Regions from separate parts of the Tolypothrix tenuis PCC 7101 genome, predicted to be linked through region 3. Evidence: predicted binding sites of a transcription regulator. Region 3 holds the regulator's gene; each other region holds the start of a gene.

Region 1 (10,295 bases), 2.8 Mb from region 3:
AGGATAAAACGGACGCTGTACCTTTAGCGGTGCTTGCTGGTGGTTGTAAATTAGCTGGGTGGTATTTTTGCGATCGGCGTAGACTAAATTAAGTTTGCCATGCCAAGCATTAGCAACTTCTTTTTCTAGAATTTCATTCATTAATTTTGTGTAGTAGCAGGGGTAATAATCTCACGCATTCGACGAAGTCGTTCCCGCAGGGTAGGCGCAAAGTTTTTTCTGAGGTTTTTTCTACAAAGATAGAGATTAAGTATGAATGTTAATTATCTATCGATATAAGAGTGTTCTTTGATTTGTGAAAATTGGGATTATTCAGATACCTTAATTATCAAATAATTCGAGTATCTTGTTATTTACAGAAAAGTGTATGAGCAAATTTTATTTCCATGTATTTACTGAAATTATAAATAAAATTAATGCATGACATCCGTGCTATTTCCGAGGATAGATGCTTTTTTATCATGATAATTTGTAGTTATTAGAGCAATTTTCAAGGAAAGAATCATGGTGCATATCTTAGAAGACAGTGTAAAATTTTCTCTATCAATGGGGCTTCCTGAACAAGCTACCCAAGGTATTGAGAAGGCTAAAAATTTCTTGAATGATACAACTAATAGTACTATTAATAATCTAAAAGACATAACTACAAAGTCTATCACTGTTGTTGGTGAGTCAACAGAAAAAGCAAATCATGTTTTAAGTACAGGAGCAAAGGAAGCAAAACAAGTTTTAACTCAAACTGTAACTGATACAGCTAATAACGTAAATAAATTTACAATGACAACTGTAGATACAATTCATGAGCAAGCGAACAACGTAAAGGATTCTTTGTTAGTAACGAGTAGCAACATAGAACAGTCATTAGAACAGAAGCTACATCAAGTTGAACAATTAAGTAATACTATTTCTACAGAAATTGAACGGACTATTACTTCTTTTTTTACTCATCAAATTGATAATATTAAAATCTGGATTGATGCTCATCCAATTATATCAGTTCCACTCAAATTCCTTGCTTGGGGAGTGAATCATCCTATACCAGGCTTAGTTATTTTTATTGTTTTTATACTTATTTTTTTGCAATTATTTACAGTTTTTAATCGTCTTTTGCAAAGAGGATTATTACTTACATTAGCCGCTCCATTTAAATTAGTTACACCATTATTTAAATGGAGTTTTATACCTTTAAGATTATTAGGGCAAAAATCTAGCAGTGCTTTTATATCTGGCTCTCAGAATAGCAACGACAGGCTCACTAACCTTTTAAGCAGACTAGAAATAATTAAGCAAGAACAGAACAGTATTCTAGAAGAAATTTCGGCAATAGTTGCAGCTAATAAATAATTATTTGAGAAAAACAGCTACTTTTTTAAAGTAGTTGTTTTAAAAAATTTCTAAACTAATATAATAAATTATACTCATTTATTTGGCACTATTGCCGCACTTGTTGCACACTATCCAGAATTTATTTTATTAGCAAATAAGTTACTAAATTTGATAATTACAGGAGCATCAATTCATGAAATATTTACGGCTTTAGTAGACTTTGCTAACTCGCTAGGATTATCTTTAAATGTTGTTCTTGAATTGTTACAAACAATTTCAGGAATATTAGTTATATTCTAAACATAATAATTTCAATTTGAAGCAATAAGATAACAGGTGGGTAGGGGCACAACATTCTTGTGCCCTTATGAATATAATTCTAATTATTGTCATTTAACCAAAGCTCTAAATCAGCAACTTCTGAAAAATCAAACAACGCTTCTCCCAATTCTTCTAACTTTTCAATAGATAATCCCCGAATACGTTCAATGAGTGACGTACCTATTTCACCAAAACGCCGATTTAGCATCCGTAATATCAAACTTTCTTCACCTTGTTTTTTACCTTGTTGCAAAATATCTTGATAAATTACAGACTCTTTCATAATATCCTCCCGTAATAATTGGCGAATCAAATCTTTTTCAAACCGCAAACCTGCCAAAATTTCTACACAACCTGCTATATTTTGTCGCTGCTCTCTATTAGGAATTGTAGCGACTCGTTCGGCAACTTGTGCTAGCAATCCTTGGGGTGACTCGGTTCTGGTTAATGTTGCTAGAGGTAACAGTGCAGGATTTGCCAAAAATGCTGCTGAATCTTGCTCCCATAGACGAACTACTCGATATTGATGAATTGTTGTGTCATCTCGATATTCTTCAGTAAAAGCCATTTCGTTAGTAGTTTCCTGTAAAAAGATGATTACTTGGGTTACAGGACATCGATATTGACGCTTTAACCTCACAGAATAATCAAGCATTCGGAAGTTAAGTGGCGGATCGGATATCGTTAATGTTTGAAATTCAATATGTAAAATTTTGTTAGCTGCTTGCAGAAATGTCACAGAATCTGCACGAATTGGTTCTAGTGTCAGTTCAGTTTTTAAGATTTCAATTTGTGGCGCGTCTACTCCCAGCAACCAACGGACAAAATCTCCTGGGTACTGTTCAGCTAAATATTTACAAGCGTTGTCGTAACTCAAGTTATTTGGTTGTTACACGATATTAATTTATTTACTATAATTCTGCGATTTGATAACACAAAAAAACAGCCGCCTCCACCAGGGAAGCAGCTGTTTTGACAAATAGGGGGCTAGTAAATATTAGTAATCGAAGTCGCCGCCACCCATACCGCCACCAGCAGCAGGTGCAGCATCTTTGGGTTCAGGCTTATCAACTACGATGCACTCGGTTGTCAACACCATACCAGCGATGGAAGCTGCGTTTTGCAGAGCAGAACGAGTTACCTTAGCAGGGTCAACAATACCAGCAACAAACAAGTCAACAAACTCGTTGGTTGCAGCGTTGTAGCCAACGTTGAAGTCTTTTTCTTTCACACGTTCAGCAATTACAGCGCCGTTTTGACCAGCGTTTTCTGCAATTCTCTTCAGAGGTGCAGGTAAAGCACGAGCAACAATCAACGCACCAGTTAATTCTTCACCAGAGAGGTTGCTGTTAGCCCATTCTTCCAGTTGAGGAGTTAAGTGAGCGAGGGTTGTACCACCACCGGGAACGATACCTTCTTCAACAGCAGCTTTAGTAGCGTTGATAGCGTCTTCTAGGCGCAGTTTCTTGTCCTTCATTTCGGTTTCGGTTGCTGCACCAACTTTTACAACTGCGACACCACCAGCTAGTTTAGCTAGACGTTCTTGCAGTTTTTCTTTGTCGTAAGAAGATTCGGTTTCTTCAATTTGACGACGGATTTGGTCAATCCGAGCCTTAACAGCAGCTTCGTTACCTTCAGCAACAATTGTGGTGTTGTCCTTGGTAATGGTGATGCGGCGAGCTTTACCTAAGCTATCTAGCTTGGTGTTATCCAATTTCAAGCCAGCATCTTCGGTAACTAGTTGACCACCAGTGAGGATAGCGATATCTTCCAGCATAGCTTTGCGGCGATCGCCAAACCCAGGAGCCTTAACAGCAGCTACGTTCAGTACACCACGTAGGCGGTTAACTACTAGAGTTGCCAAAGCTTCTTTTTCAATATCTTCAGCAATGATTACTAAGGGACGACCAGCACGTGCTACTTGCTCAAGCACGGGTACCAGGTCTTGTACCAAAGCAATTTTCTTATCGGTTAACAGAATGAAAGGCTCATCGAAGACGGCTTCCATCCGTTCTGGGTCGGTAGCGAAGTAAGGAGAAATATAGCCTTTGTCAAAACGCATCCCTTCGGTGATTTCCAGTTCGGTGGTCATGGATTTCCCTTCTTCTAGGGAAATTACGCCTTCTTTACCCACCTTATCCATTGCTTGGGCAATCATCTGACCGACTTCTTCGTCGTTACCGGCAGAGATGGAACCAACTTGAGCAATAGCTTTGGAATCTTCTACGGGACGAGCGTGTTGAGCAATCTTTTCTACTAAGAAGTTAGCGGCTTTGTCAATACCACGCTTCAATAAAATTGCATTTGCGCCAGCAGCAACGTTGCGTAAGCCTTCTTTCACAATTGCGTGCGCTAAAACGGTAGCTGTGGTGGTACCATCACCCGCAGCGTCGTTGGTCTTAGAAGCAGCTTGGCGAATCAAAGCCACGCCAGTATTTTCAATATGGTCTTCTAATTCGATTTCTTTGGCAATGGTTACGCCATCATTGACGATTTGCGGTGCGCCAAATTTCTTCTCTAGCACGACGTTACGACCTTTAGGGCCAAGGGTAACAGCCACTGCTTCAGCTAGAATATCCATGCCTCGTTCCAGGGCGCGACGGGCGTTTTCGTTGTAGATAATGCGCTTTGCCATAATTGTTAATAGTCCTTTGTCATTTGTCTTTTGTCTTTTGTCATTTGTCCCTTGTCATTTGTCTTTTGCCATTGGCTAATGACAAAATGACCAATGATCAATGACCATTACGCAACGACTGCTAGAATATCTTTCTCAGAAAGCAGAACGTACTCTTCGGTGCCCAGCTTGACATCTGTGCCAGCGTACTTGGAGTACAGAACTTTGTCTCCAATTTTGATTTCTGGTTCTTGACGAGAACCGTCATCATTCCGCTTGCCAGGGCCAATTGCAACCACTTCACCTACCTGGGGCTTTTCCTTGGCGGTGTCGGGCAAATAAAGACCACCTGCGGTCTTTTCCTCAGAGGCGCTCACTTTCACGAAAACGCGATCGCCCAAAGGTTTAACTGTAGAAACGCTTAAAGATACTGCTGCCATATTTAATTTCTCCAGAGTTAGCACTCTCAACTCCTGAGTGCTAATTTACCGAAGAGTTGCACACAATGGCAACAATTTTTGGTGTACGGGTTTCCGAACTGGTTGGGGAATGGGGAACGGGGAATGGGGAACGGGGAATGGGGACTGGGGATTGGGAAAGGATTAACTCTTAACCTTTGTACAGACGCGATTAATCGCGTCTCTGCAACTACTGACAATTTGACTCTTGACCCTTAATTCTTCACCCTTAATTACACATACTTAAGCATAAATACTTATTAATATTTAATCTTCAGGTTTTTTGCTGTCAGTGATGAATATTTGTATAGGAATGAATTTATTTGCAAAGCGGGGAAATTGTTATAGAACTGTAATCAGGGAGCAGCTCGATGAATAACAATATAGCGATCCAGTACAGCCGTAAAATCCCCAAAACCACTAAATATCTAGGCAATAAACCCCTGGGTAATTGTCTAGAAACTTTTGGATTTGCAAAGATTCAACGACATATTTTCATTTGTTTTAGACAGACAGTTACTAAACTGCTGCTAAAAACAAGCTAGTCTGGAATCCTGGGAATACTTAAAAAAGCGCCTGAAGCAGCTCAAACTCTATCAGACGCACAATAGTCGTCCCATTTGCATTAACGAAAATAAAGCTAATTGCTTGCGGGTTTTCGGTTCTAGACGGATAATAGTTGTTTACCCGGATGGTGTCTGGTATCGTCGAGCAAACACGGAAGTGATTGAGCGGATCACCCAAGAACACTTGATAGGCAAATTAAGGTGGTGGAAGAATTATGTATTTTTAACCCATCCTTTGCCAGAAACTTCTCTGGTTGCTTGTGAACAACTGATAGAGGACTTAACATCCGAAGGATATCGTAATTAGGTAGTAAGCGCTCTGAAGCGGGGGTTGGTTTTGAGCTAGGGTCATCTTCAGCCATTACTGAACTTGTGAATCGGAAGGATTATTATTTAATCAGCGCTTTTTTCACCCACCACTTTCAAAGCGATATATAATAACGCATTATAATTACTACTGCTCTACGTATCCTTACTGGACTATTGCCAATAAGCTAGTAGTCTCCTAAACAGTGGTTATCACTGATAAGACTTCCCAGAAGCAAAGGCAGGTTAAGTGGGAAAAAAGACAACATCTCAGAATAATCCACCATAGAGGATAAATATACAAGACCTTGATGGACCGAAGCGCGACAAGTGCCACTGCTATGAAAGAGCCCAGCATGAAAGATCACAAACGACTTCTACTGATTGATGATGACCCTAACCTCATCTTGCTGGTGAAGGATTACTTGGAATTCCGGGGATATGAAGTCATCACCGCCGAAAATGGAAGAGAAGCTTTAGAAATTCTAGAGCATGATGTTCCAGATATGATTATCTGCGACGTGATGATGCCGGAAATGGACGGATACACTTTTGTAGAACAAGTCCGGCAAAATGAACGTACTAGCTGGATTCCCGTTCTTTTCCTTTCAGCTAAAGGACAAAGCGCAGACCGAGTTAAAGGTCTGAATAAAGGTGCTGACGTTTATATGGTCAAGCCCTTTGAACCTGAAGAACTCGTAGCGCAAGTAGAATCTTCACTGAAACAAACCATCCGTTGGAAAGAACACCAAGCAAAAGGAGGGGAAAACGGTTCTCGTATCCAAGTTCCCTTCGATGTGCAGCTAACTCCAACCGAACTGAAAGTTGTACAGTTCGTAGCTAGAGGTTTAGCTAACCGCGAAATTGCTGAAGAGTTAAACGTCAGTCAGCGTACCGTTGAAAGCCATGTGTCCAACATGTTGGGCAAAACCAATCTCCACAACCGTACTGAACTAGCACGGTGGGCGATTGAAAATCAAATGGCTTAAATAGCTATCAGCATTCAGCCGTCAGCCTTTAGCTGTCTAATTGACTGCTGATAGCTGATAGTTAAATGAGTACTAATCTGCTTGCAGGATGAATGGGCGAAAATTTCTCCATCTAATTCATCAAATTCTGACATCTAGTTTCCCAACCAATGAATTATGAATTGTGAAGCTCTGAGGATTAAGTTTCATAACTTCTTTTTTCATAATTCCCCGCTAAGAATAGAATCTTTACTGGTTGATGCTGGCAACTCTACCATTTAGCGGAACTACTTCCGCTCATCCTCCGCTCCCTAGGTAAATTGGTAGTTTGTCGATAGCTTGACAGTAAGTGATTCTGGCTCCCCACAACATAGCGGCGATTTCTGGATGTTGGGATAGTAGAGAGTATTTAACTTAGGGCAGAAGATAACGGTAGTTTTTCCCTAGTTATTGTCTCGCCAATCTCACCATGCCATAACAGGATTACTAGGATTGAGAGTAGATCAACATCATCAGTCCCACTCGCTTGCTTGGATTGAGTTCACAGTACGCATCTCCTCACCTGAATCGCACTAAGACATTTAGCAAGCGGGTGTTGATTTCATGATTTATTGATTGGCACTTAGTTTCACTAATGCTATGGGAATTTTGATGGCAAATTCTGTTCCATATTCAGGATGGGATATTAAGTGGATATTGCCATGATGATTCTTAATAACTTGATGGCTAATAGCTAATCCTCGTAATTAAGCGTGATTAAACTAGTAAAGCTTTGCAGGGGGTAAGGGAAATCATTTTTCCCTTCCTCCTTTTTTATGTATCTAACTGGAAAGTGCTGAGTTCTGAGTGAAAATCGCAATTCTACTTTCTTGCAAAGCTTTTGAAAACTGTTTAATCAGAAAAGCTCCCTGTGCTGACATAGCGATCGCACTCTATCAGATATATAACTTTCTTAGGTTGGCAAGGTTACCATCCAAGCTTTATCCTAAAAAAACTAAGTATTTGTATTTTTAGGAAAATCATCATAGCATATTTGTGCTATTTCATACCTAACAAAATACTAAATAACTGATGTAAAACTTCACAGAAAACAACAGTCATTAATTCATAAGTTAATTGTGACTGCTGTCAAGACACCCTTGATTCTTAAATATGGCTTGGAACAACCTCTTACAACCGGACTTGATTTTAGAAGGTTCCATTTTAAAACTGACACCAGACATTATCCAGCAATATGGATTAAAAGGATTAGTGCTGGATGTAGATGAAACTTTAGTACCGATGAAAATAGGGGCGGCTTCAGCAGAATTACAACAATGGGTAGAGGAAATGCGTGCCTGTGCTGTACTTTGGTTGGTCAGCAATAACCTGAGTGAAGCGCGGATTGGGAGTATTGCCCGTTCCTTGAACCTACCTTATTATCTAGGCGCTGCCAAACCATCACGACGCAAAATTAGAGCCGCACTCAAGGCGATGAATTTACCCGTTCACCAAGTGGGGATGGTAGGCGATCGCTTGTTTACCGATGTCTTAGCTGGTAACCGCTTGGGAATGTTTACCATCTTAGTAGAACCAATTATCCATCCCGAAGTGGCTCTACGCTCTCACCCCATCAGAAACTTTGAAGTTTGGGTTTCTGAAGCCTTGGGCGCTAGCATCAGCCCCAAGTACACAAAAATTCACAAAGATTGATTTTTAGTTAAAAAACTAAATCTAAAAAAAACATTAAGGAATCTTTCGCAATGAAAAAAATCTGGGATTATAAGTGTTAATAACATGGGGTCAGCCAAAAAAAGACCCTAAAGTTTAATAAATACATATAAAACCGTAAAGCGTCGGCCCTCACTAATAGAGGTGCTGGCGCTTTACAATTTTTTTTAGTCATTTGTTATTTGTTACTTGTCCTTTGTCTGATAACAAATGACCCATGCCCAATGCCCCATGCCCAATGCCCCATGTCTAAAACAATCGTCGTTAAAATTGGCACATCTAGCCTGACTCAGCCAGAAACCGGACAGCTGGCACTTTCCACTATTGCGACTTTAGCTGAGACACTTTCTGATTTGCAGCGCCAAGGTCATCGCGTGATTTTGGTGTCCTCTGGTGCAGTAGGGGTGGGTTGTGCGCGGTTAGGTTTAACGGAACGTCCCAAAGCGATCGCACTCAAACAAGCAGTAGCCGCAGTGGGACAAGGGCGGTTAATGCGGGTTTACGATGATTTATTTACCACCCTGCAACAACCCATCGCCCAAGTTTTGTTAACACGTAGTGATTTGGTGCAGCGCAGTCGCTATCTCAATATCTACAACACCTTTCGCGAACTGCTGGGACTAGGGGTAATTCCGGTAGTCAATGAAAACGATACGGTAGCGGTGGATGAACTAAAATTTGGCGATAACGACACCCTTTCAGCATTAGTTGCCAGTTTAGTAGAAGCAGATTGGCTATTTTTGCTGACTGATGTTGATAGATTGTACTCAGCAGATCCCCGTTCTGTACCTGATGCTCAACCGATCGCCTTGGTAAGTAGCATTAAAGAATTAGCCAAATTACAGATTCAGACAGGTTCTCAAGGTTCGCAATGGGGTACTGGCGGGATGATTACTAAAATTTCGGCGGCGAGAATTGCGATCGCGGCTGGTGTGCGGACAGTAATCACCCAAGGAAGATTTCCCCGCAACATCGAAAAAATATTACAAGGTGAACCAATAGGTACTCACTTTGAACCGCAGCCAGAACCTACCTCAGCTAGAAAACGTTGGATAGCTTACGGGCTTGTGCCAGCGGGAAAATTGTATTTAGATGCAGGTGCGATCGCAGCTATTTCCGAATCTGGAAAATCCTTATTAGCGGCTGGTATCAAAGCAGTAGAGGGAGAATTTGATACACAAGAAGCAGTGCAATTATGTGATATCACTGGTAACGAAATCGCCAGAGGACTGGTGAACTACAACAGTGAGGATCTGCAAAAAATTCGCGGTTGCCATTCACGAGAAATCCCCACAATTTTGGGCTACGCTGGCGCGGAAACTGTAGTTCACCGGGATAATTTAGTGTTGACTTAGGGATTGGGGACTGGGGACTGGGGACTGGGGAAGAGAGATTTTCATGTTTGGGTGTGAGTTTTTTCTGTGATGGACTAGTGGTGGATCAATCCAAAATCCAAAATCCAAAATTGTTCTTGGCTGCTTGATGTTCCCACCAGAGAGGAAAAGGGAATTCTAGATTTAAGGAAAACGTCTATATCAAGCAGTCCCTAAACGGATGACTCCACAAAAATCTCATATAGTTCCTCATGCACTCAAGCAAATCGGATGCATTATTGTTTTGGCGATCGCCTACTATGGCATGGCGGAAATTTCACGTCATGTAGCTTCTACACCGCAGGATGTGACTCCAGTTTGGCCCCCGGATGGAATTGCTAGTGGGGCTGTTTTGTTGTTTGGTAATTGGATTGGGTACGGTGTGTTGCTGGGTTCATTTTTCGCCAACTTCTGGGCGTTTCGAGATCCTACAAATTTCTCATCTCTGGCGATTTCAACGCTGCCGGTTTTCTTGATTGCGATCGGCACAACATTGGGAACTATGTTGGGTGCTTTTCTACTACGGAAAACTACCAATCTTCGCTATCCCTTAGACCAGATTCGCGACGTTTTCAAATTTTTGATATTAACGGGTATGGTAGGGCCAAGTATTAATGCCACGGTTGGAGTAACTTGCTTGGCGTTGAGTGGTA
Region 2 (10,295 bases), 5.6 Mb from region 3:
ACACCCACAACAGCTTGGTCTAAATCAGCACTCTCATCTACAATGATAGCATTCTTCCCACCCATCTCTGCAATTACCCGCTTCATGTGTTTTTGACCGGGTTTGAGGGTAGCTGCTTCTGCGTAAATTCTACAGCCAACTTCTTGAGAGCCAGTAAAAGCAATCACATGAGTATCAGGATGATTTACCAAATAAGCACCAACTTGGGAACCTTTACCGGGTACATATTGATAGACACCTTGGGGAATCCCCGCTTCTACCAAAATTTCTGTAAGTTTGGCGGTAATTACAGAAGATGTTTCCGCAGGTTTGAGCAGAGTACAGTTACCAGCAACTAACGCTGCTACAGTCATACCACAAGCGATCGCCAAAGGGAAATTCCAAGGCGAAATCACCACAGCAATTCCCCGTGGCTGGTAAATATAACGGTTCGTTTCTCCAGAGACATCATAGTTTACGCCTTTATCCAAGCGTTCCATTTCATCGGCGTAGTAGAGACAGAAATCTATCGCCTCGGAAACTTCTGCGTCTGCTTCCTTAACTGGCTTCCCAACTTCCAAAACTATCCAAGCTGAAAGTTCCGCGCGGCGTTGTGACATCAAATCCCCAGCTTTCCGCAAAATATCAGCGCGTTGTTTTGCTGGTGTTTTCCGCCAAGCTGGAAAAGCCGCCTTCGCTGCTTTCATCGCCTGTTCAGCTTGTTCCACACTGATGAGTCCGACTTTCCCCACCACCTGACTAAAATTAGAAGGATTGAGAGAATCAATCACCTCTGGAGTATTCACATACTCCCCATTAATCAAAGGTAAATAAGTCCTCCCCAATTGCTGATGAACTATTTGGAAAGCCTCCGCCGACTTCCTCCTCTCTTCCTCCTCCGCATAATCAGTATCCGCCACACCCACAAAACCCCCATTTTCCTCTCTGCGCCTCTGCGTCTCTGCGTGAGCTAAATCCACCTTCGGAGGTGCTATCAACTCCTCAACTGGCCTATTCTCCAAATTTTGCCGTAAAAAAGAACTATTCGCCGTATTTTCCAGCAACCGCCGAATTAAATAAGCCATTCCCGGCAATAATTCACCATAGGGACAATAAACTCTGACTCGGTAACCCTTATCAACCAAAGCCTTCGCCAGCTTATCCCCCATACCGTAGAGAACCTGCATTTCAAAACTACGGCGAGGAACCTTTAAAGTTTCAGCAATCGCTATTGCCCTAGCTTGCGATCGCACATTATGGCTACCAATGGCAGCATATACATATTGATGATTCTCTAGCAATAGCTGAGTGATGGTTTCAAAGTTCGCATCGCTGGCGGCTTTGTCATTATAAACAGGTTGAGGCCAATGTTTTTGCGCTGCTTTGATAGTTTCCTGATCCCAATATGCGCCTTTAACTAAACGGATAGTTAAGGGATAACCACGCTGTTTCAACCAAGCAATCACATCTCTAGCATCTTGCTCACTGTCACGCAGATATGCTTGGATGGTGATACCAATATCTGTACGTTGACGAAACTCTTCTTCCATTAATAATTTTTTCAGGATGTGAAGAGTTATATCTTTATAGGCATACTGTTCCATATCAAAATGCACAGCCGCCCCTAATTCTTTAGCATGACGTAAAAGAGTACGAATGCGATCGCTAACTCTCGCCTCACTACCTTCAGCATCTAAGGGGTCAAATTGCGAATAAAACGCCGTTAACTTCACAGAAACTTGGACTTTTGCTAGCTGTTCGCCATCTGCTTCATCAATAGCCGCTATTGCTTTCCAATTCTTTGATGCAGCTACCAATTGCTGTATTAATTCCGAATAGCGTTCTAAGTAAGATTGTGCTTCTGTTTCTGTAATTACTGCTTCACCTAGTAAGTCGATGGTGAAAGCCATTTTATCTTTACGTAGGCGTTCAACTGTTCTGATGACTTGTGTAATATTTTCCCCAGAAATATATTTATGAGCAAGAGTTTCAACTGCTGTCGCTACTGTTGTGGCTGCTACTTGTCCCGGCATAGAATCAGGGTTAGCAAAATTCAGCATTCCCTTTAACGCCGCAGGTAATTCTACAGATTCATCTCCTAAATATTCTTGTAAATGGGCAGCAATTTCCGGCCTGCTGCGTAAAGCTGGTAATGTATCGATAAAGCGAAATAATTGCACCCGTAAACCTGGATTGCTCATCGCCCAAGCTAGTAATTTATCATCCCAACGCATTTGATCGCGTAAAGATGCCAAAAACGAGCGATTTTCTTGGGTTACTTCTAGAAGTTGTTTAGCAATTTCTTGGGTTTTAGCTTCGTAGGTGCTGGTTTGTACTTGTAATACCACTGATAATAACTCCTAATTCCAGGTAATACCAATTTTGGATTTTGGATTGAAAACCTTGAAAACAAGGCTGTGACAGGATTTTCAAGCAATACTACATATCCCAAGTTGGTATAAGGCTTGCATTTACAAGCCTCTGTATTCTATTTTGACTCCTCAATTTTGCTGTCACCATATTTCCCTAGTGCAAAATTCACTTCCAGTTTCGGAAATCAAATCTACCTACGAAATACAATTTGTAGTGGAACAGTACTTACGCACAGGTTACAGAAAATCAAACCGCAGAGGAATACTTGTCGGTTAAGGGGAAAAAGGGGAATGGGGGAAGGGAAAGAAAAAACCTTTAACCTTTTCCCCAAAATCAATTTTGAGTTCAAAACGCTTAACTGAGTAGTATTGGTACACAGAGGAATAAGAGTTTGAGTAGTTATTGGCGTAAGTAATATAGAAAATTCAGTTTAATAAATTAACTCATAACTTCAAATGTCCAACATCAGATATAAAGATATATCTCAAGAAAAATTGCTCGATATTTTATTATATCGCTGGCAAAATACAATCCAACTCTTTAAGGTTAATCCAATAGATACAAATATTATTTTTAATAACATAATTGCGGGTTATTCGAGTCCTGGGCGTTATTACCATACACTAGAACATATTCTTCACGTTCTAATTACCATTGATAAATTACAAGCCTACGTTCAAGATATTCACTCTGTACAAATTGCCGCTTGGTTTCACGATATAGTTTATGATACTCAGGCGAAAGATAATGAAGAAAAAAGTGCAGAATATGCGAGTGAATTATTATATAAATTAGGTTTTGCAGCGAATAATATTGCTCACATTACCGACTTAATTATCAATACAAAGTCACATCAAGCTGCTGCAGATGATTTTGATAGCCAAGTTTTACTTGATGCCGATTTAGCAATTTTAGCGGCTGACCCTGTTCAATATCAAGAATACGCTCAGGCGATTCGCCAAGAATATGCTTGGGTTCCACAAGACCAATATATTGCCGGACGTAAGCAAGTTTTAGAGAAATTTTTGCAGCGTGATCGCATTTATTTTACGCCTTTAATGTTTGAGGTCGCTGAACAATCTGCTAGAGCTAATATCACAGCCGAAATTCAAACTTTGAGTCAACAATAAAAGACAAATTAAATATCCAGTAGGGTGTGTTATGGCTTTAGCCTAACGCACCGTTGCTATCCCAACAATTAAGCAAAATAATCATATTAAATTCATTTTAATAATATTTGCAGATGCCGCTACCCATCTATGGCATTCTATTTTTAAATTAATAATCTTGAATTGAATTTCTAACTCTTCGCTGTTCTTGAAGGTACAAATCACCATAAGATAATTAGCGCGGTGATTCAAAAAACATTACATGGAACTTTTGCCAGAGAACTTACAAAAATTACGTGGACAGGTTGCAATTATTACAGGCGCATCACGAGGAATAGGAAGAGCGATCGCACTAGAATTAGCTAGCTACGGAGCCAATGTAGTTGTTAATTATGCCAGTTCTAGTGGTGCTGCTGACAGCTTAGTTGCGGAAATTACGGCAGCAGGTGGCGAAGCTTTAGCGCTGCAAGCTGATGTTTCTAAACTCGATCAAGTAGAGGCGCTGTTCAACACCGTCATCGATAAATTTAAGCGGATTGATATTCTGGTCAACAACGCAGGTATTACTCGCGACACCTTACTTTTGCGAATGAAGCCCGAAGATTGGCAAGCAGTGATTGACCTCAATCTTACTGGTGTTTTCTTATGCACACGCGCTGCTAGTAAAGTTATGCTCAAGCAACGTTCTGGACGCATTATTAATATTGCCTCCGTTGCTGGGCAAATGGGTAACCCAGGTCAAGCAAACTACAGCGCCGCCAAAGCTGGTGTGATTGGCTTTACCAAAACTGTGGCTAAAGAACTGGCTTCTCGCGGGATCACCGTTAACGCCGTCGCCCCTGGTTTTATTTCCACCGACATGACCAGCAATCTCAGCAATACTGAAGAAATTCTCAAATTCATTCCTCTCGGTCGCTACGGTCAACCAGAAGAAATTGCTGGGATGGTGCGCTTCCTCGCTGCTGATACCGCCGCCGCCTATATTACTGGCCAAGTGTTCAATGTCGATGGTGGCATGGTAATGGCTTAAGGAGTGCTGAATAGACCTCTTGCATGAATCTTTGCCCTCACCCTAAATCCCTCTCCCATGCTTGGGAGAGGGACTTTGATATCGCCTCCCCTTCTCCCAATTTCGGGAGCAGGGGCTCTTGGATGAGGGTAAGTTTTGTATTCGTGCAAGAAGTCTAATGTTGAGTGTAGAGTGCGGAAGGCTCAGTACTCTACACTCAACATTCAATGCAAAACTTATAATCCCAGCAGTGCTGGTTCTACGCCTACTTGTTTCCAAGCATGACGAACAGCGTTTTGTTCTTTACTTCCATGACCATATAATTCCCCAGCTACAGAGATTGTATGGTGTGCGGCTTTCGCAAAATTAGAACGGGGGCGTAATCTATCTCTTAAGGTGATATACCAGATTTTTCCAGCTTTTTCCCAAGCGTAACCACCGATTTCTACTGCTGCTAAATAAAAAGCATGGTTGGGAATACCAGAGTTGATATGCACACCCCCATTATCTTCGTTTCCTTTATATAAATCTTTGACATGGGCGGGTTGGGGGTCTTTACCCAACACAGGATCGTCGTAAGCAGTTCCCGGCGCTTTCATAGAGCGAATACCTACGCCTTTCACCCCAGGCATAAATAAACCAGCGCCAATGATCCAATCGGCTTGATCTGCTGTGTGGTTGAGTACCCGTTGTTTAACCAAGGAACCAAAGACATCAGACATAGACTCATTTAATGCCCCTGGTTGATTTTGATAGATTAAAGCAGCTTCGTATTGGGTGATACCGTGGGTGAGCTCATGGGCAATGACATCAATTGATTTGGTGAAGCGAGTAAAAATTTGCCCATCGCCATCACCATAAACCATTTGGTTGCCATCCCAAAAGGCGTTGTCATAATTTTGGCTGTAATGAACTGTAGAGTCTAAACGCAAACCGCGATCGTCAATAGAATTTCGCTTGTAGATTTCCTTGTAAAAATCAAATGTAGCACCAGCAGCATCATAAGCTTCATTTACCGCTGGGTCTTGAGTAGCAGGATCGCCCTCACCACGTACTAGTTTGCCAGGCAGCTCTATACCATTCTTGGCATCATAAATCGTGCGACGCTTCTCTCCAGTTGATTTGGCCGAAGGAATCAGGCTTAAGACATCACGTTGTCCGCGAATTCGGGCGGAACGGGTTAAGCTTTGAAATGCCCAGTCGCTCTGTTGAGTATCACCACGTTTGGCTATCTCCTTCAACATATGTGGTGGGACAACAAAGCAAATCGGACAAAATTGGTTATTAGCGTGACAAACCTGAGATTTAGCCGCTCTTTTACTTTGACGATGCATAGTTTTACTCCTGAATCACAGAAGTAGCGATCGCATTTCCATTCAATTTGCGATCGCCACTGTCCTTAGATCCCGACTAATTTGCTCAAATTTCGAGGTTTTGTCACAAAAATTCACTCATGAAATCGCTTCCACCCTCTTCATTCGTCCCCAGATAGTAAAGCCAATCAGGAGGATGACACTCAAGGTTGTAGCTAGCATTTGCACCAAGGATAAATGCTGCATTCTCATCGCCAACAAATTAAAAACTAAGCTAATCGACCACAGAGTAAACGCAGCACGGCGTTGAGAGAATCCCCAAGCTAGCAAGCGGTGGTGGAGATGGTCTTTTCCTGGTGTACTCATGGGGTTTTTACCCGCCATCAGTCTTCGCACAATTACTTGTGTTGTATCCAGTACTGGAAGTAGCAAAAATAATACTGTTGGTACAAGTGCAAATACGGTAGTTACTTGCAATTTTCCTAAAATACTAGTCGCCGCTAGTACATAGCCAAAAAAGTAGGCTCCAGCATCACCCATAATAATTCTGGAGGGGTGGAAGTTATGGCGCAAAAAGCCCAAAGCTGCACCTCCCAAAGCTGCTAGTACTAAGGTTGCGGCTGCTTTTTGAGAAATTTGGGCAGAAACCGCCAATAGACTCATCGCAGTGATAAAACTCACCCCTCCAGCTAAACCATCCATACCATCCATCAAGTTGATAGCATTGGTAATACCTACTACCCAAAATACTGTCAGCGATAATGAAAGCAGATAATCAATTGGTGTGCCAAAAGTAACCTCAATTCTAATACCGTTAGCAACTAGTAACAGTGCCGTAAGAATTTGAGTAAACATCCGCACAGAGGGAGGTAAGCCAAATTGGTCATCAATAAAACCAACCAGAACTAATATTGTCCCTCCCAAGAGAATGGTTAAAACCTGAGCTAATACACCTTGCAATTCAATCGGTCGTAAAAGAGTAGCTAATACCAGTGCCGCAATTACACCTGTGTAAATAGCCAATCCCCCAGCATTTGGCAAAGGTTCTCTATTCAATCGCCGTGCGTTTGGTTGATCGGCCCAACCTACCCGCAAAGCAAATTTACGTACTGTCGGCATTAAGCGCCAGGTTACTAACCAAGCCAAAATAAACGTAAACATTACAGCCAACCAGCCGGTGCCGCTTGGTTCGGCAATACCCAGGGATTTCAGGGAGTTATATAGATTCATCTCCCAATCCAACCATTACTGCTAATATTCAACATAAGCATCAACTGTATCTTAATCAATAAAAGTTAAGGTTAAGGTCATTTGTCATTTGTCATTTGTCATTTGTCATTTGTCATTGGGTAATGGGTAATAGGTAATAGGTAATAGGTAATTGGTAATTGGTATTTCTCCTTGTCCCTTCATCACCCTTTTTCCCCATCCCCAGTCTCTAATCCCCAGTCCCTAATCCCCAGTACCCAGTCCCCAATCCCCAATCTTCGTTTTAGTATTAGCACTCTGGCGCTGTGAGTGCTAAATTGTCTAATGGAAGCGCTTGAGAAATAAAACATGGCGAAGATTATTGCATTTGATGAGGAATCGCGGCGGGCCCTAGAACGGGGTGTGAACGCTCTTGCTGATGCTGTAAAAATCACCCTAGGGCCAAAAGGCCGGAACGTTCTTTTAGAAAAAAAATTTGGTGCCCCCCAAATTGTCAACGATGGTATCACTGTTGCCAAAGAAATTGAATTAGAAGATCCATTAGAAAATACAGGTGCGAGACTCATCCAAGAAGTAGCATCGAAAACAAAAGATGTTGCTGGTGATGGTACCACTACAGCCACGGTTTTAGCACAAGCTTTAATCCGCGAAGGTTTAAAGAACGTTGCTGCTGGTAGCAACCCCATCACTCTAAAGCGGGGGATGGATAAGACTGTAGAAGCTTTAGTTGCAGAAATCGCCAAAATAGCCAAGCCAGTAGAAGGAAGTGCGATCGCTCAAGTTGCCACAGTTTCAGCAGGCAATGATGAAGAAGTCGGCAGTATGCTGGCTGAAGCAATGGATAAGGTCACCAAAGATGGTGTAATTACTGTTGAAGAATCTAAGTCCCTGACAACTGAACTAGAAGTAGTGGAGGGGATGCAAATTGACCGGGGTTACATTTCTCCTTACTTTATCACCAACAACGAGCGGCAGACCGTAGAATTTGAAAACGCTCGCATCCTGATTACTGACAAGAAAATTAACAGCATTCAGGATTTAGTACCTATCCTCGAAAAAGTTGCGCGTTTGGGTCAATCTTTGCTGATTATTGCAGAAGATGTCGAAGGCGATGCTTTGGCAACTTTGGTTGTGAATAAAGCACGAGGCGTACTTTCCGTAGCTGCAATCAAAGCCCCTGGATTTGGCGATCGCCGCAAAGCTTTGTTACAAGATATTGCGATTCTCACCGATGGGCAGATGATTTCGGAAGAAATCGGCTTGAGCTTGGATACCGCAGCTATCGAAGCCCTAGGAACTGCCCGCAAAATTACCATTGACAAAGAAAACACCACAATTGTCGCTGGTAGTACCACCAAACCAGAAATACAAAAGCGGATTGGTCAAATCCGTAAACAATTAGAAGAAACAGATTCCGAATACGATAAGGAAAAACTGCAAGAACGCATTGCCAAGCTAGCTGGTGGTGTGGCAGTAATCAAAGTTGGTGCAGCCACCGAAACCGAACTCAAAGACCGCAAATTGCGAATTGAAGATGCTCTCAATGCTACCAAAGCGGCTGTAGAAGAAGGTATTGTTCCTGGTGGTGGTACAACCCTAATTCACTTAGCTACAAAAGTAGAAGCTATCAAAAACAGCCTCGAAGATAACGAAGAAAAAATTGGGGCTGACATCATTGGACGCGCACTAGAAGCACCATTGCGCCAAATCGCCGATAACGCTGGTGTTGAAGGTTCCGTAATCGTTTCCAGAGTCAAGGAAACTGATATCAATGTTGGCTACAATGCTGCTACTGGCGAATTTGAAGACTTAATTTCTGCTGGTATTATCGACCCCGCCAAAGTCGTGCGTTCAGCTTTACAAAATGCTGCTTCCATTGCTGGTTTAGTACTAACCACCGAAGCCCTCGTTGTTGAAAAGCCTGAAAAGAAAGCTGCTGCTCCCGCTGATGGCGGCATGGGTGGCATGGGTGGCATGGGCGGTATGGGTGGCATGGGTGGTATGGGCGGCATGGGCATGTTCTAGAACCCTCCACCCCATCAGTGCTGAGTACTGAGTAAAAAATACAAAGTTAGTTAGTATGAACAGTTTGTCTTTGCACAAACTGTTTTTTATTTGTCATTTGTCATTTGTCATTTGGTAATTGGTAATTGGTAATTGGTAATTGGTAATTGGTAATTTATTCTCCCCCTGCTCCCCTTCGGGTTCTCCAGTCGCTCATGGGGGAAACCCCCTTGGCGCTAGCCTCTCCCCTTGGGAGAAGACCGCGCTGGTTCACCTGCTCCCTGCCCCCAGCCTTCTCATCTCCCTCATCCCCAATGCCCCATGCCCCATGCCCCATGCCCTAATCCCCACATTGCGGTAAAATACAGCCCACGGCGTGTTTTGGGGCTGGGCAATGACTTCTGTAATTAATGTGAATTTACCGGAGCAATCCTATGAGATTGCGATCGCACCTGGTAGTTTGGATCAACTGGGTGAAAAAATGACAGGTTTGCAGCTAGGTAAAAAGGTACTAGTTGTTTCTAATCCGACAATTTTTAAGCATTATGGCGAAAGAGCTATCAATTCCTTAAAAACAGCAGGATTTGAAGTAGCTAGCTGTATCTTACCAGCAGGGGAACGCTTCAAAAACCTGAATTCTATTCAAAAAATCTACGATGCAGCTTTAGAAAACCGCCTCGAACGTTCCGCTACAATTGTGGCGTTGGGTGGTGGTGTAATTGGTGATATGGCTGGTTTTGCTGCCGCTACTTGGTTGCGTGGGATTAGTGTCGTGCAAGTGCCTACCACATTGTTAGCAATGGTAGATTCGGCAATTGGGGGCAAAACAGGCGTAAATCATCCCCAAGGCAAAAACTTGATAGGGGCATTTCATCAGCCACGCTTAGTTTTAATTGATCCAGAAGTTTTGAAAACCCTGCCTGTGCGCGAATTTCGGGCAGGAATGGCAGAAGTCATCAAGTATGGTGTAATTTGGGATGCGGAATTATTTGCCCAAATGGAAGCGAGTAAACACCTGAATCAACTCCGCTACATTAAACCGGAACTCATAGAAACCATATTAATTAGGTCTTGCCAAGCTAAAGCTGATGTCGTCAGCAAAGATGAGAAAGAAGCCGGATTAAGAGCAATTCTTAATTATGGTCACACCATCGGTCATGCAGTAGAAAGCTTGACTGGTTATCGCCTAGTTAATCACGGTGAAGCTGTGGGTATTGGTATGGTAGCAGCTGGGCAAATTGCTGTGGAACTAGGAATGTGGCAAAAAGAAGAGACAGAACGTCAAAACGCCTTAATTCA
Region 3 (10,295 bases):
TTTCGTCTTTGACCAAGCAAAGTAACATACTAAGTTTCTTTGTTTTAGACTGAAAAACAGCTTAATTGTGTTCCCTCAGCCCATAATCATAGTATCTAAAATTGCTCCTATGAATGATCCCAACAATTTAACAAATTCTGGTAACACAGGTGTACCAGCCAGCAATCTGGGCATAGTGTTACAACGCGGTGGTGAAGAATTAATTTTAGAAAAGGTTTTGGATCGTTTCAGTGTCCGTCTTTCTACCGATATTCCTCGCGAACAATTATCTCAATTTAGTTGGGGAACTTGGCACCAAAGCATTCCCCAAGCGAGGCTAGAAGTTTTTACAGTCGTACCCAACCAGTTAGATACGGCAATGTCCCAAGCACGTGCTGACCAAAATGTGGCTTTTGCCAGTCATATTTACAAACTCAAAGATAATCCTGGGACTTTTGTTTATCTCAATGACCAAATTACAATTCAATTTGCCAATGGAGTTGATGCAGCTAAAATCAATGCTCTCGCTACTTCCTTTAATTTAGTGCAAGATAAACCAGTCCTGGGTTTACCTAACACTTTTGTGTTTCTTGTCAGCAAACAAGCCCAAGAAAATCCCATTAAAATTGCTAATCAATTGCAAGGAATCAAAGAAGTATTAGCAGCTGAGCCGAATATTTTGGTACGGCAAGAAACTCATTACAAACCCCGCGATCCGCTTTATCCCAAGCAATGGTATCTTAACCACAATGGCAGCAACCAATTAGCCGCGGGTTCTCATATTTCTGTAGAATCGGCTTGGGATATTACTCGCGGTGTCCGTTCTGTAGTTGTAGCGGTGGTAGATGATTCTTTTGACTTGAACCATCCCGATTTTCAAGGCAATGGTAAGATTGTTGCCCCTAGAGACTTGAAGGAAAATGACTTTTTACCTTTACCAGATGTAGAGGAAACTAGCCACGGTACAGCTTGTGCAGGTTTGGCTGTAGCTGAAGAAAATGGTAAAGGCATTGTCGGAGTTGCCCCAGGTTGTGCTTTAATGCCCATTCGCACCACTGGTTTTTTAGATGATGAATCGATTGAAGATATTTTCAATTGGGCAATTGAAAAGGGCGCTAGTGTGATTTCTTGCAGTTGGGGAGCATCGGCTGTTTATTTCCCCTTATCTTTGCGCCAAAGTGCAGCTATTACCCGTGCCGCTACCAAGGGACGCAATGGTAAAGGCTGCGTGATTTTGTTTGCGGCTGGAAACGCCAACCGCCCGATTAGCGGTACTGTGTTTGAGCGTAATTGGCCAAAAAATTTACTTTCTGGCGATACAGATTGGCTCAGTGGTTTTGCGGTACACGCAGATGTGCTAGCTATCTCAGCAGCTAACAGTTTGGCTAAGAAATCTGCCTATAGCAATTGGGGTGAAAACATTGCCGTATGTGCTCCAAGTAACAATGCTCCCCCTGGGATGTGGTTTCAGGATCAAGGGTTTATGGAAACACAACCTGCGATCGCCACTACACTATCAGGATTAGGAATGCTAACTACCGATCAATTAGGCGCAGCAGGTTACGATGCTGGCGATTTTACCAGCAACTTTGGCGGTACTTCTGCCGCAACTCCTGTAGTTGCAGGTGTAGCAGCCCTAATTCTCTCGGCAAATCCCGATTTAACCGCCAAACAAGTTAGGCGAATCTTGCAAGAAACCGCCGATAAAATTGTGGACACCAACCCCGATCCGCAATTGGGTTTCAAGGAAGGAACCTATGATAGTAACGGTCATTCCCAATGGTTCGGCTATGGTAAAGTTAATGCCGCTAAAGCAGTACAAGCTGCACAGCAAATGCGTGCAGGTACATCAACTGCTACTAAGCAAGTCAAGGGCAGAAATGACAGTAAATTAGGAATTCCAGATAACAATAAACAGGGAATCAAAAGTGCGATCGCCATTTCTGAGGCGAGTTTGATTCAAGATATTCAAATATCAGTAAATATTACCCATGATTTCTTAGGGGATGTAGAAATCTATGTAATTGCTCCCAATAACCAGCCAGTTCTATTACAAAACCGCACTTTAGGTCGTCGTACCAACTTACAAGCAACTTATACAGTGCGATCGCATCCAGCCCTCAAACAGCTACTATCCATATCAGCTAAAGGTAACTGGCAATTGCAAATTATTGATTATGTACCCCAAGATATCGGTCAGCTTAATAGTTGGGAATTAATTTTAAGTGTTTAGGGCATGGGGCATTAGAATTAACAATTCAAAATTCAAAATTCAAAATTAAAGACATTTTCAGTCGGGAATTTAAACCACCACTGAAAATCTTCTACTTGTAGACGAAGGGGTCTTAAACCCTTGAATGTACGATAAGAAATTGTGTATGAGGTATGGGGTATTAGCTATTAAATGAATGCCAAAATTAAGAATTAGGCATTTCGACAAATGTCGGATGAGTAATTTCTGTTTCTTGGTGACTCAATTGTTGCAAAGCTTTAGCTAAATCAGCAGTTAAGCGTTTAGCATTTTGTTTCACACAACCGTTACTATAATCGGCAACTTTGATAGCTGGGGCAATGTTAATCATCACATCTGTACCCCAATTGGGATAAGGCTGACTGTAATTAATACTAATAGGTAGAATTTTAATTCCCAAGTCTGGCTGACTGGCTTCCGCACTTATAGCTAACCGTGCAATTCCGGGTTTGAGGGGGTGAACTTCCCCATCCCGATAAATCCCGCCTTCTGGGAAAATAACTAAAGTTTTTTTCTGCTCAAGTAGCTCAATACCATGACGCAGAGTGCTAATTGCTGGACGCTTGGGATCGATAGGGAAACCACCCAAGTGGCGCACAAACCAGCCTTGGAGTCCTGTACATTCGCTGCTAGTCACCATAAATCGTATGTCTTTTTTTGACCGACAAGCGATCGCAGCATAGGGGACGAGTAACGCATCCCAACGGGAACGATGGGTAGGTGCAAGAATTATCGGCCCGGTGGTGGGGAGATTTTCTTGTCCGGTAATTTGAATGTGACCAAAGAACGCTGGTAACAGGACGTGACGACCTAAAAGATACGCAACAGGCGCTAGCCAAGAAGAAACCCCTGAGGTAGTGTGAGCCACCTTGTGATTTGCGGCGGTAGTTGCTATTGTTTCTTGACAGGTAGGATGAGCAGAGTAAAATTCCATCATCGTGGTGGCTGCTGATTTTGTGATAGATTGTGACGAAACCTTGATTAATTACACCGTAATTTTTCTTTTGTTACTTGTGTCCTACCTATTGGACAGTTTCATCTCTGTCTGCTAGTTTCTTCGATGTCGTCGGGTAGCAAACCAAGCTTGCAACTGCTGACGGCAGGTAGACTCTAAAATGCCTCCAATGACTTTGAGACGGTGATTTGAAGCAGCACTATCGGGGATGTTGATAACAGTACGAATGGCACCAGTTTTGGTATCGTCTACTCCATACACCAACAATTTCAGGCGAGAGTGTATAATGGCACCGGCACACATCGGGCAAGGTTCTAAGGTGACATAGAGAGTACATTCATTCAGGTGCCAATTTTGTAAAATTTTTGCAGCTGCCCTTAAAGCAATAATTTCTGCGTGAGCTGTAGGGTCTTTGTCGCGTTCTTTTCTATTTTCACCCTCCGCCAGCACATTACCCCCAGCATCGACGATTACAGCCCCTACAGGTACTTCTCCTGCATCACCGGCAGCTTGTGCCAATTTTAAGGCATGGGTCATCCATCCTCTGTGAAGAAGATATTCCGGGTCTGCAATAGACATTTTAAAAGTGGTAATTGGTAATTGGTAATTGGTGATTGGTAATTAATTAAATCAAATTTTACCTGGGTTTTAAGATTTTAATCTGTGCCAATTTTAAAGAATTGGTAATAGGTCAAATTTAGGCTGACTATGTCAAGTTTTCTAGATAAAAGGAAGGTAATATTTAGTGCAAGAAAGCTAAAAGTATGAAAGTAAGAGATGGATATAGTCTGTTAAGCGTTTTGAAACCAAAATTGGTTTTGGGGAAAAGGTTAAAGGTTAAGGGTTAAAGGTTTTTGATTTCCCTTTTCCCATTCTCCTTTTTCCTCTTAGCCGACCATTTGAGGTATTGAGAATTGTAGCTTTAGTTCCGCCATGTCATTTTAGGTTCATGATTTAGATAACATACAGCAAATAGCTGTTTCATGAAATAGAAAAAATTATTATCAAACTCTTGTGGAGCAGGCATCTTACCAGCTACAGGCTGATATCATTAAATGAAATTTGCGCTAATTTTACCAATAGTTATTTAATGTTACAAGCCCCCAGATTTATCTGTGGAATCAATCGCAAATCCAAAATTGTTTGGCAGGAGTAAAAGGGAAAAAGTCAGGATTGATTCCCCTTTACCCTTTCACCTTTTCCCCCTTCACCTCTATTAAGGTTTAAGCTTTAAAAATACGCCACCTTTGAGCAATCCCGGATCGTTACCGTAACTGCTAACTGTGAGCGATCGCAGATTTTCAAAAAAGGGTTTCCCTACTACTTCTACTAGTTTAAGAATCGGTAACTGGCGTTCTACAAGCTTTTGGCTTTTTGTCCAGTCAAGATATATGTAACCTTGATTAGGCTGGGGAATAGCTGCAATACTATCTTGGAAATCACGATTTTTAATTAAAGAGTTGTCTTTAGCGTTGAGAATTTCCGCCATTGTCTCTAAATCGGAAGCGAAAATTTCGTAATTCCCTAAAGTAGTATGCACTCCCTGAACTTTTGTCTCTACTGTGTAAGCGGAAGGCTTAACATCAGCTTTATTGCTATTAGCGATTAGTTCAGTCCAAGCAGAGATTTTTTGTTGATTGAGGCTGAGAGAATTCACATTCAACCCTTTAGCTGACGCGATCGCATCTAACCGCGCAATTCCTTCGGCTACTTTCGGTGATTGTTCCACAACAAACACCCAACTGTTACTGGCTGGCTGCTTTTGAGGTAAAAGTGCGATCGCATATTCGCCTTCTACCCAGCTAAAGATATCTTCAGGTAGATTGATCCCCCAACGGTTTTGCAAATCTGTTAATGGTTTCGCCATCTTCGATTTCACACCTTCCTTAGAAACCGCTAGGGTTGCTGTAACCTGTTTCCAGAGTTTGGCTAAATCGGTGTCACCCAAATTACTTAAATTAGTACCAGAGATAGCTAAACCAGCTGATGTGGGGATATATTGCAAAGCGCCTACAGGTTTAGATAACGATGGCGCAGGAGAAGCAGTCACATTTTCTAGGGAAGTTGCACTTAAAAAGCTTGTTTCTGCGATTAATCCTTTGGAGTTCAATACAAAAGAAATTATTTCGCTGTCATAAGTTGATTCTTGCAGTTCTAACCCTTGCCATTTTGCTAAGGAAGGGAAATTTAAGAAAGCTGCAGCCACAGCACCTTTAGGTAATTGTTCTGTAGCTTTCTGATATTGCACATAGCTGTTTAAATTTAAATCAGGAGCTTGGACATTATTAATCGCATCTTTGAGTACTTTCAAATCGTTAGCGAATAAGACAAACTCATTCCCAACAACCGCACCAGCGAGAAATTCTTGCTTGGGTGGTGGATTGTCGTAAATTAGCTTTACACCTTCATATTCTTCGGTTGCTAAATTTCCCCCAGCCAATACCCGCTTAGAAAACAGCAAATCTACAAACTCACGACTTTTTTGTGGTTGCGTAGTTGCTAGCGCCAGTAAATATCCAGGTTGTTGTCCATTTTCTGGTTCGCGATCAATATCTAAGCTAGTAACAGCGAGAGTAATTTCATTACCTAACCAAGGTTGAATATCTTCTTGGTAATCGATATTACTCTTAGCCAATAAACTAGTTTTTAGCTTCGATAATTCACCTTCACGCTCTAACGCCTGTAATTTGTCTGGATTTACTAATAGAGAAACTGTAATCGGAGAAAATTTCGATACAAATATAGCTGCGCTAGATTGCGGAGAACTAGAAGCCACAAGGTTAACTGGACTTTTCACGAAAAACCAGTAATAACCACCAATCACAAACAATATGAATGCGATCGCACCTGCTACCAGGAAGGTGAAAAACGAGCTTTGCCTGTTCACATTTAACATACTAAAGTTAAAAATTTAGGAATCGATGCTCATGCTACGGTTACGATCTTCATGTCAACATAAATAATATAGGATTGTTTACAAAACCTCATGACAGGCAATTCTCCTAATCAACCCATTGCCCACATTAGCGTTGAGGAACTTGCACAACTTCTCTCAACCAAAGATTCCAGTATTCAGCTAGTGGATGTGCGCGAACCCCAAGAACTCGCGATCGCTAGCATTGAGGGTTTTGTTAACTTCCCTCTCAGTGAATTTGCAGAATGGGGCGAGCAAGTCCCCACCCTCTTAAATCCTCATGCTGAAACCCTAGTGCTTTGCCACCACGGTATGCGCTCTGCTCAAATGTGCCAGTGGTTACTCGCTCAGGGTTTTACTAATGTTAAAAATATCACAGGTGGCATCGCTGCCTATTCTCAGCTAGTTGACCCTTCAGTGCCGCAATATTAGGGACTGGGGAAGAGGCAAGGGGGCAGGGAGCAGGGAGCAGGGGAGAAAAGCAATTACCCATTACCAATTACCAATTACCCAATGCCCAATGCCCAATGCCCCATGCCCAATGCCCCATGCCCTATTCCCGTTTCCGCAATTACCCTGTAGATATATATCTAAAGTGAAAAAAAATCCGTGCTAACACATACATTTTTTCCTAAAAGTTTGTGGAAAAATATGCCTATGTAAGCCACAATGTAGATGACTACAACCAGCTTTCATGATAATAGTCAAGCCCTTTTCCAGAGCGGCTGAAGAATCAATTAAAATATAAATTAATATTAATTAATTTCTGCTAGATAAATAGTTAGCAATGTTAACTCACAATTAGTTATAGTAGGTTACTATTAATAATTTTTTTTCATTTGCGGGGAAACCCAGACAATTTTTGCAAAGTTTCATTAAAATTTTTTGCCTCAGCCAAGAATACCTTATGCAAGTCCAGTTGACAAATCGACAACAGCATATACTTTGGGCAACAGTACGTCATTATATTGCTACGGCAGAACCTGTAGGGTCAAAAGCGTTAATTGAAGAGTATGACCTAGGGGTGAGTTCAGCCACAATTCGCAATGTGATGGGTGTCCTAGAAAAATCTGGTTTACTATTCCAACCACACACATCTGCTGGACGAGTACCTTCGGACTCTGGATATCGCATTTATGTAGATCAGCTAATTACACCATCAGAAGCATTGGCTAAAGAGGTAGAACAAGCACTGCAAAAACGCCTACATTGGGAAGATTGGAGTTTAGAAGCTCTATTGCATGGCGCAGCGCAGATTTTAGCTAGCTTGAGTGGTTGTATCAGCTTGATTACCATGCCACAAACTAATACAGCATTGTTACGCCATTTGCAATTAATGCAAATTGAAACGGGGCGGATCATGCTGATTGTGGTGACAGACAACTATGAGACGCATTCGCGGTTAATGGATTTATCACCAACACGAGAAGAAACCAAACTCGATGCGGAAGTAATCGATCGCGAATTGCAAATCGTCTCTAACTTTTTGAATAGCCACCTGCGGGGGCGCAGTTTGTTGGAATTAGCCACCCTAGATTGGAGTGAATTAGATCAAGAGTTCCAACGCTATGGTGAATTCCTGAAAACTTCCGTTGCAGAATTAGCCCGTAAAACTGTTGCACCTACAGCCACACAAATTATGGTTCGGGGTGTGGGGGAAGTTTTGCGTCAGCCAGAATTTTCTCAAGTCCAACAAGTGCAAACAATTATCCATCTGTTGGAAGAAGAACAAGACCAGCTGTGGCGATTAATCTTTGAACAGCCAGAGGTTGAAGATCAGAACAAGCCACGGGTAAATGTTCGCATTGGTGCAGAAAACCCACTCGAACCAATACGTACCTGTACCTTGATTAGTTCTACTTATCGCCGGGGTAGCATTCCCGTTGGGAGTGTGGGAGTTTTAGGCCCCACACGCCTAGATTACGAAAGTGCGATCGCTGTTGTAGCTGCGGCTGCTGATTACCTATCGGAGGCTTTCAGTTAATCAGATGACATCATGACGAGAAAAATTGGCTTTGGGTTGTTGTGGCTAGGATTTATTGTTTATGCATTTTTTCTAGCCCCACCCGATCGCCCTGATACATTCGAGTTAATCAAAAATTTGAGCATTGGGCAATGGCAAGGTATTAACCCTTTAGTCATTGCTCTCTTTTACATCATGGGTATTTGGCCTGTAATTTACAGTGCTTTAGCACTTTTTGATGGGAGAGGACAAAAAATCCGAGCTTGGCCATTTGCGAGTGCATCTTTTGCAGTCGGAGCATTTGCACTTTTACCCTACTTAGCCCTACGCCAACCAAATCCACAGTTTCAAGGACAAAAAAACGCTGTTCTCAAACTGCTAGATTCTCGTGTAACGGGAGTTGGTTTAACTATAGCCACAGCTATTTTAGTTGCCTATGGTTTACAAGGTAATTGGAGCGATTTTGCACAACAATGGCAAACTAGCCGCTTCATCCATGTGATGAGCCTAGATTTCGCTTTACTGTGCCTATTATTCCCTGCATTACTAACAGATGATATGGCACGTCGCGATTGGAAAAATCCTGCATTATTCTGGCTAATCACTTTAATTCCCTTGTTCGGCCCCCTCATCTATTTAAGTGTCCGTCCATCTCTACCAGAAAGGGAATTAGACACATTATCTAGTCAGCAACAAACAGTGACAAATTAAATTTACGCCTCCAGATTCATCCAGGGTATGCGATTTTGGATTTTGGATTTTGCGGAAAGTTGCGTGCGGGGAGGTAATGTTAGGCGAACATTTTCGATATTATTTTTCACAAAATAACCATCCTAACGCCTAACACATCTTTGCATAGATGGTAATGCCAATTCAAAATTTATTTTTAGACATTGTATAAATTTCTGGTAGCTGCCACCAAGGAATATGGGGATATTCGTGATGTTCTTTGTGGTAGCCAAAATGATAGCAAGTGATAAATGACAACCAAATTGGACGGTCGATAGTTTGAGTATTGTGAGGCGGAATATAACCTTCAATTGGCTGCTTGTGTGGTAGAAAAGTACCAAAATAAAATAATTGTAATGAACTTAAAAGCGCTGGCAGTGCCCAACAGTAATTTAGATTAGCGGCAGGTATGTGAAATAAATGAAGAAAAACTCTATAGATAATAGTTATAGAAATTATCTGCCGCCAACTCAAATAATTTTTCATGAAATGGAAATACCAAGCAAAGAAATTATCATGTTTACCATCGTGAAAATCAGGATCTAACTCACTGGCAGGATGATGATGGTGTAACCAATGCTTTTGTGATAATTTTTGATAAGGTAAAAATCCATATATTGTTAGACACAGAGACCCAATAAAACGATTGATTCTTGGATGACTAGGCAATACAACCCCATGTATAGCATCATGAGCAGTAATAAATAATCCTGTATATAAAAATGTTTGCCAAATTATAAAAGCTAATAATATCCAAACATTACACTGAGAAAAATCAATCCAAAATAAGAAAATCTGGCTTATCGCCCATACAATAATAATTAAAATAGCAACTAAAAGTCCCTCAAATTGAGATTTAATTCTGAATGCTGGAATAAATTTATTTTCTGTATTAGGTGGTTGTTCTAACTGGATCATGCTTTTACTCCATATAGCACTCAGATGAACAAGTAGGATGCGTTATTAACACATCCTACTTGAAAGAATTACATTTTAATAGCGAAATCAAGTGTCTTTTAAATAGCAATATACAACAGTATTTTGTGACAAAGGAGCAAGCTTAACTATTTTCTTTGTTATTAGAGGCTATCTAATCTGAGTTCTAAACTGCCGCTACTACCTCTATAAGGGGGAAGCTTGGAATTATTCCTTTCTCTTGAGCTTTCTAGAGGTTTAGGCGTTGACTTTTGGGTCGGAATAGGCAGTAAATTTTGTGATGATGGTTGATTGATAGTTGCTAATTCTTCTTGCAATATTTTCTTATAAATTCTAGGCAAAGAGCTACTAACAGAATTAGTTTCTATGCCATATCCTAAACTTGTCCAAGTAGAAGACAATCGCCGTAAAACATCATTCAATTTGCCTTGGTGCAGCAGTTGTGAAATATTAATTCCCCAAAATTGAGAATCGCTCAACCAACGATAAACCACTACATCTTGATATTCAGCCTCAAAACTATAAGAAACCCAAAACATAAACTGCGTCGGCTTGGGATGATAGCGGG

The links. The regulator HrcA, encoded in region 3, represses chaperone genes, less so after heat shock. The targets are predictions, from matches to a motif close to TTAGCACTCNNGANTCNNGAGTGCTAA.
Region 1: the regulator HrcA is predicted to act here: its motif matches at 4,719-4,745, upstream of groES (co-chaperone GroES).
Region 2: the regulator HrcA is predicted to act here: its motif matches at 7,282-7,308, upstream of groL (chaperonin GroEL).

The regions. Positions count from the first base shown of each region.
Region 1 is NZ_CAWNJS010000001.1:5,326,613-5,336,907, forward strand. Features, by position in the region: gene AACU25_RS21045 (urease accessory protein UreD) at 1-141, opposite strand, end outside; gene AACU25_RS21050 (hypothetical protein) at 505-1,344, shown strand; gene AACU25_RS21055 (DUF4351 domain-containing protein) at 1,706-2,524, opposite strand; gene groL (chaperonin GroEL) at 2,645-4,282, opposite strand; gene groES (co-chaperone GroES) at 4,390-4,701, opposite strand; gene AACU25_RS21070 (hypothetical protein) at 5,443-5,592, shown strand; gene AACU25_RS21075 (response regulator transcription factor) at 5,903-6,580, shown strand; gene AACU25_RS21080 (YqeG family HAD IIIA-type phosphatase) at 7,712-8,251, shown strand; gene proB (glutamate 5-kinase) at 8,515-9,624, shown strand; gene AACU25_RS21090 (MASE1 domain-containing protein) at 9,824-10,295, shown strand, end outside.
Region 2 is NZ_CAWNJS010000001.1:2,525,690-2,535,984, forward strand. Features, by position in the region: gene pruA (L-glutamate gamma-semialdehyde dehydrogenase) at 1-2,327, opposite strand, end outside; gene AACU25_RS10425 (HD domain-containing protein) at 2,808-3,482, shown strand; gene fabG (3-oxoacyl-[acyl-carrier-protein] reductase) at 3,724-4,491, shown strand; gene AACU25_RS10435 (M4 family metallopeptidase) at 4,707-5,804, opposite strand; gene AACU25_RS10440 (MraY family glycosyltransferase) at 5,922-7,013, opposite strand; gene groL (chaperonin GroEL) at 7,341-9,017, shown strand; gene aroB (3-dehydroquinate synthase) at 9,391-10,295, shown strand, end outside.
Region 3 is NZ_CAWNJS010000001.1:8,151,328-8,161,622, reverse strand. Features, by position in the region: gene AACU25_RS32175 (S8 family serine peptidase) at 110-2,212, shown strand; gene AACU25_RS32170 (lysophospholipid acyltransferase family protein) at 2,397-3,164, opposite strand; gene tadA (tRNA adenosine(34) deaminase TadA) at 3,279-3,764, opposite strand; gene AACU25_RS32160 (DUF3352 domain-containing protein) at 4,402-6,081, opposite strand; gene AACU25_RS32155 (rhodanese-like domain-containing protein) at 6,172-6,531, shown strand; gene hrcA (heat-inducible transcriptional repressor HrcA) at 7,007-8,083, shown strand; gene AACU25_RS32145 (DUF2834 domain-containing protein) at 8,096-8,773, shown strand; gene crtW (beta-carotene ketolase CrtW) at 8,936-9,709, opposite strand; partial or broken gene AACU25_RS32135 (glycoside hydrolase family 24 protein) at 10,030-10,295, opposite strand, start outside.